One region of the Geodermatophilus sp. SYSU D00705 genome, then DNA from elsewhere that is predicted to be linked to it. Evidence: riboswitches for the same ligand, from Rfam matches in the RefSeq annotation. Region 1 holds a riboswitch; the other holds the start of a gene.
What was found. Region 1 has a riboswitch for cyclic di-AMP ahead of ACI78Q_RS21745 (C40 family peptidase). Riboswitches for the same ligand answer to the same signal wherever they lie in the genome.

Region 1 (3,035 bases):
GATGAGGGTGGGGGCGAGGTCCTCGGCCAGCGTGGCCAGGCGGCCGTAGAAGCGCTGCCAGCCGGCCAGTTCGGCGTCTGAGCCGGTCAGCGCGCGGAACGAGGCGGCCGTGGCCGGCCCCTCGTCCCGCTCCACGAGCAGGCCCGCGCCCCCGGGGACGGCGGTGTAGGAGGCCACGGCGCGGTCGGCGAGGGTCACCTCCAGGTCGAGGTCGGCGACGATCCGGTCGGGCAGGAGGCTCACCAGGTACGAGTAGGCCGACAACCGGACGTCGACGCCGGGGAACACCTGCTCGCTGACCGCGGCGCCGCCCACCCGTTCGCGGCGCTCGAGCACCAGCACCGACCAGCCGGCCCTGGCCAGGTAGGCCGCGGCCACCAGCCCGTTGTGCCCACCACCGACGACGACGGCGTCGTATGCGCCCGCTCCGCTCACCGGCGGACCGTAGCCGGTGCCGGCACCGTCAGCTGCCCTCGGCGGGCGCGTCCTCGCTCTCCTCGCAGCCCTGCCCGGGAGCCTGCTCGGCGGTGCCGCAGTCCTGCTCGTTGCGGTTCACGTCGGTGTTCCCGCCGGTCTCGGTGCTGCTGCACCCGGCGAGCACCCCGGCGAGGAGGAGGGCGGCCAGGGGGCGTCTGAGGTCCATGCGCTGGACGTGCTCGCGGGGAGCGGTCGCCAAACCCCACCGGCACCACCGGACCCACCGGTCCCGCGTGTGTGGCGGATGGAGTCGAGAGTCCACGAAATCACATCCAGGTAATTGTCACGGCAGCGTCACGGCCCTTACGGTGTGTGTGTCCGGCGGGGCGCTCCGTCACCAACCTGGGTGACACCCCGAGGACGCCGCCGAGCACGCGCCCTCCTCCCCGGGGGCGCGGGGCCGGGGACCCACCGCAGCACTGGGGTGAAGCGCGCACGGCCGTGGCCGGCGCGCCGGGCGCCTTCCCGCCCGAACCCGTCAGCTAACCCGGTAGGCGGCCGTGGAAGAAACGGAGTGCCGCCGCCCCATGGCGTCCCCTCGCACCGCCCGCCGCGCTGCCCTCGTCCTGGCCGTCACCGGCGCCCTCGGCATCACCCTCGTGCCGTCGTCCGCCGGAGCGGAGGAGCCGGCCACCGCGCAGGAGGCCGCCGCCCTGGTCGCGGCCCGCGGCCACGAGCTGGAGGTCGTCACCGAGGAGTTCAACGAGGCCCGCGAGGCCCTCGCCGCCCAGCAGGCCGCCGCCCAGCAGGCCGCCGCGGCGGTGACCGACGCGCAGGGCGCGGTGACCGCGGCCCAGCAGCAGGTCCGCGGCATCGCCCGCAGTGCCTTCACCGGCGACAGCATGGGCTCGCTGCAGGCGCTCATGACCAGCGGCTCGGCCGAGGAGTTCGTCAACCGGGTCACGCTGCTGGAGACCGTCGCCGGCCACCAGAACGTGCTGCTGGACCAGGCCGTCGCGGCCGGCGAGGTCGCCGCGGAGGCCCAGGCGGTGGCCGACCGCGCCGCCACCGAGGCCCAGGCGCAGTACGACGCCGTCGCCGCGCAGCAGGCCGACCTGCAGGAGCAGATCAACGCCTACCAGGCCGACTACGCCCGGCTGTCCGCCGACGAGCGGCGGGCCGCCCTCGAGGCGGCCGCGACCGCCCACGGTGGCGGGGCCGAGCGCGCCAGCCGCGCCGAGCGCTCCACGCCGGCGCCCGCGGCCTCCGCGCCGGTGGTGGCCGGCAGCGGGGCTGTCCAGACCGCGATCGACACGGCCATGGCCCAGCGTGGCAAGCCCTACGTCTGGGCGGCGGCCGGGCCGGGCTCCTACGACTGCTCCGGGCTCGTGCAGTACGCCTTCAAGGCCGCCGGCATCAGCCTGCCGCACTCCAGCCGCATGCAGGCGTCCATGGGCACCCAGGTGTCCCGGGCCGAGGCGCGCCCCGGTGACCTGGTCGCCTTCTACAGCCCGGTCAGCCACATCGGCATCTACCTCGGCAACGGCCAGATGGTGCACGCGCCGACCTCCGGCGACGTCGTCAAGGTCGCCAGCGTCGACGCCATGGGCGCCACGCCGCGGTTCAACCGCATCGCCGGCTGAGAAAGGGCCCCGTCCTCCCCCCTCGCCTGCTAGGGGCGGTGCCCTGGACGGGGTCATCCCGGAGCCCCGGTCGCACGACGCGACCGGGGCTCCGCGCGTCTCCGGACCTTGACCGCGCCGACGCGCTCGTGAACACTGATCTCGAAGGAGAGCACTGTTCACAACAGGAGGTCGGTATGGCGCAGGCATGGCAGTGGGCCTGGGCGGGCGTCGCGTTCGCCGCGGAGCTCGGCGCGCTCGGTGCGCTCGGGTACTGGGGCGCCACCACCGGCGCGACGACGACCGGCCGCTGGCTCCTCGGTCTCGGCCTACCCCTGGGGGTGGCCGTCCTGTGGGGCGTGTTCGCTGCGCCGCAGGCCGTGGTGCAGGTGGCCGCGCTCGCCGTCCTCGTGAAGGTCGTCGTCTTCGGGGGCGCGGTGGCCGCGCTGCTGGTCAGCGGCTCGCCGCGGCTGGCCGTCGTCCTCGCCGCGGCGGCCGTGCTCGGCACCGTGCTCTCCGGGCCCCTCACCTCCCCGGCGTCGGCGGACGCCGTCAGCGCCCCGGCCCTCCGCTGACCTCCTGCAGCAGCCCCCACACGAACCGCGCCCGGGCCCCGCCGGGCAGCGCGACCTCCCAGCGGGTGACCACGCCGGGGTCGACGCTGCGTGCCCCGGGCAGGCCGACGACGTCGTCGAGCACGTGCTCCCACACCAGCAGCCGCGCCGCGGACGCGGGTGGGACGGGTGAGCCTGGCGCCCGGACCAGGTGCTCGTTGAGCACCGACCCGCCGGGACCGGACAGCACCTCCCAGTAGAGGTGGGGCCACAGCGGCACCGGCCACCGGCGGACCTGGACGTCGAGGTCGCCGAACCGGCGGTCCTCGAGCTCGTCCGGCGGCCCGAGGACGGCGCTGCGCAGCGCCAGCCCCCGCGGGGCCCGCGGCGAGTGCTGCAGCGCCTGCCAGCGGGTGTGCGCGGCGTGCGCCTCGGCGCGGGT
Region 2 (3,035 bases), on a different contig from region 1:
TCCCGATCACCGTGCGGTGGCACTGGAACGGCCGCGACTTCGTCCGCGTCTCGTAGCCGAACCTCACAGCCACGCCTCGATCTCGTCGAGCTGGGCGTGCGTGAGCCCGACGCCCAGGGTCGGTGCGACCACCAGCACGTGCGGGTGGGCGGCCAGCCACTCGCCGGTGTCGGCAGCCTGCTCGGCGAGGTCGTCGTCGATCCAGACGATGCGCCGTCCCGGCTCGGCCTCGGCGACCGCGCGGGCGCAGGCCAGCTTCCACCAGTCCGTCGCCGTCCCGAGCGGCCCGCGGAAGCCGGTGGGCGCGGCCCCCTCCCGGGCGTGCACCCTCAGCCCGCGCGGGAGCCCCATCGGCTCGGCCAGCAGCCGGTCGGCGTCGCCGGCCCAGGTCGTCAGCCACTGGATCTCCACCCGGCCCGACTCGTGCAGCTCGCGCAGCCGGGCGGTGACCGTCGGGTCCCACGACAGCACGAAGCCGTTGAACGTCCCGCGTCGCCAGCCCTCGGGGAGGTCCCTGCAGGCCGCGTTGAGCACGCCGTCGACGTCCAGCAGCAGGATCGGCACGTCTCCACTCGCGGCCATGGCCACCCTCGTACCCGAGCGCGGCCCCTTCCTGGCGTCGCGCCCGGCTGACCCGTCGCCGTCCGTCACCTCGACGGCAGAGCGGGCACCCACACGGGCGACTTCGCCGTCCGGGACGTTCGGCACCCCGGCGAGCGGGGCAGCGAGGTGGTTCGCTGACAGTCCGCCGGTCTTCCGGTGGAGCACGGAACCAGGGGGAGCCAGTGTCCGACCACCTCGAGTCGCACCCGGGTTCGAGCCGCGTCGAGACGCCGATTCCCTGCCGCCGCCTCGCCCGCGGCCACGCCCCGCACCCGGCGCACGTCCAGCTGGCGCAGGCCGACGACGCCCACTGGCAGCCGGTCGTCGTGATGGGGGCCGTCGGGGACGTCGTCACGCTGGCCGTCGGCGACGAGCTGCAGCGGCACCGCAACCACGACACCGCCCACCTGGCGGACCTGGTCCGCGAGGCGGGACCCGAGGCGTTCGTCAACACCCGCCTCGGACTGCTGTTCCTGCACTCCTGGCCGCGCGACGCCGGCTCGGTCTTCTCGCTGCAGCCGGCCGACCAGCCGCCGGTGCCCTGCCGCCACTAGCGACAGGACACCGGCAGAGCAGGTCAGGCGATGCGGCGGGCGCCGGCGTAACTCGGCATGTAGCTCACGTTGTCGACCCTCACCGGCTGCCCCGGCCGCAAGGCGTGCACCATCTTGCCGTTGCCGATGTACATCGCGACGTGCGAGACGGGGCGGTAGAAGAACAGCAGGTCACCTGGCTGCAGGTTGTCGCGGGAGACCGCCACCCCGGCGCCGGACTGCGCCCGGGCGGTGCGCGGGAGCCCGACGCCGGCCGCCCGGTAGGCGAACGAGGTCAGGCCCGAGCAGTCGAACGCGTTGGGGCCGGAGGCGCCCCAGCGGTAGGGATCGCCCACCTGGGCGAGTGCGGTGTTCACGGCGCTCTGCGCCGCCGGGCTGGCGACCGCCGCGGCCGACACGGCGATGGTGTCCGGGGCGGCCGAGGCGGTGGCGGGTGTGAGGGCGATCCCGGCGCCGGCGATCGCGGCGACCGCGATCCCACGGATGGTGCGACGGGCTGAGGACGTGCGGGCAGTCGTCATCGACGACGGTTCTCCTGTTCCATCCGTCCGCCTACCGGGTTAGCTGTCGGGTTCGGGCGGGAGGTCGCCCGGCACGGCAACAGGCCGTGTTTCACCCCTGTGCTTCGGTGGGTCCCCGGTCCGGGCGCGGCAGTGGCCACGCCCCTGTTCGGCGGGGTCCGACGGGTGTCGCCACGGTTTCGGCAACGGGGGCCCGTCGGGACCGCAGAGGACGCTAGACGCACGCGCGCGGCCACGCCGGGCGAGCGCCGGCGCGAGGGCGCCCGGGCGAGACGCGGGCCGACACGCGCGCGACACGCAGTCCCACCACGTCGGACACCGGGACCAAGGTCCCGTCGCTGCTGACAATTGGGCAGGTCAGCGAAGTCAAGGGCAGTTGGACCCCATACGGAGCGTCCTGACCGTCCGTGGGGACGACCGCACGTATCGCCACGGGAACCTCGGTGGTTGGCCGGACCGTTGGGCGGGCACGATCAACGCAACCAACCGAGGAGGAACCACATGGCCGGCATGATCCGGAAGCTCGTGGCGTCGGGGATCGCGGCGAAGGTCATCCAGGAGGCCCGCAAGCCGGAGAACCAGGCGAAGATCAAGAAGTTCATCGCCGACTACCAGGCCAAGCAGAAGGGCGGCGGCAAGGGCTACGGCCGGGGCCGCGGCTACTGATCCACCGCCCGGCAGCGGCCCCTCCCGGATCCCCGGGCAGGGGCCGCTGCCGCATGCTCTGACCCGCGCCGCCGAGCTCGCCCGGATGAAGCCGACCGCGATCCTGGTCAACACCTCGCGCGGCCCGATCGTCGATGAGGCCGCCCTCGTCCGGGCCCTGCGCGACGGCCGCATCGCCGGGGCAGGCGTCGACGTCCACGACCGGGAGCCGCTGCCCGCCGACGCCCCGATCCGGACCGCGCCGAACACCGTCCTCACCCCGCACCTCGGCTACGTCACCCGCGCCACCTACGAGGTGTTCTTCCGCGACGCCGTCGAGGACGTCGCCGCCTTCCTCGCCGGCTCCCCGGTCCGCGTCCTCGCCCCCGCGTGAGCGCCGCCCGCCCCGGGTACCCACCCCCGCACCCAGGACGAGGAGGTCCGGAGATGACAGAGGGCAACATGACCGGCCGCCCCTACGGGGGCGCCAACGAGGCCACCGGCGGCAACCCGGGCGAGCGCGAGGAACCCGACCTGGTCGGGCCGCCGTCGCAGCAGGAGGAGCCGCGCGCAGCCCAGGGCGGCACCATGGGGACCGTCGACCCCAGTGTGCCCGGCAGTGACGGGCAGCCGCGCCCGGCGGAGCCGCCTCCCGGCGCCACCGGGAGCTGACCCCCGGTCAGCCGGAGGAGCGGGACAGCCGGCGGACGTC

Region 2: linked by a shared signal. The riboswitch ahead of ACI78Q_RS13740 (C40 family peptidase) and the one ahead of ACI78Q_RS21745 (C40 family peptidase) in region 1 are both predicted to bind cyclic di-AMP.

The regions. Positions count from the first base shown of each region.
Region 1 is NZ_JBJGYT010000044.1:21,464-24,498, forward strand. It holds gene ACI78Q_RS21735 (phytoene desaturase family protein) at 1-435, opposite strand, end outside; gene ACI78Q_RS21740 (hypothetical protein) at 464-643, opposite strand; cyclic di-AMP (ydaO/yuaA leader) riboswitch at 843-989, shown strand; gene ACI78Q_RS21745 (C40 family peptidase) at 1,005-2,060, shown strand; gene ACI78Q_RS21750 (DUF2568 domain-containing protein) at 2,237-2,614, shown strand; gene ACI78Q_RS21755 (hypothetical protein) at 2,592-3,035, opposite strand, start outside.
Region 2 is NZ_JBJGYT010000015.1:70,064-73,098, reverse strand. It holds gene ACI78Q_RS13755 (hypothetical protein) at 1-56, shown strand, start outside; gene ACI78Q_RS13750 (HAD domain-containing protein) at 64-564, opposite strand; gene ACI78Q_RS13745 (hypothetical protein) at 786-1,157, shown strand; gene ACI78Q_RS13740 (C40 family peptidase) at 1,181-1,678, opposite strand; cyclic di-AMP (ydaO/yuaA leader) riboswitch at 1,694-1,820, opposite strand; gene ACI78Q_RS13735 (hypothetical protein) at 2,180-2,344, shown strand; gene ACI78Q_RS13730 (NAD(P)-dependent oxidoreductase) at 2,373-2,717, shown strand; gene ACI78Q_RS13725 (hypothetical protein) at 2,771-2,995, shown strand.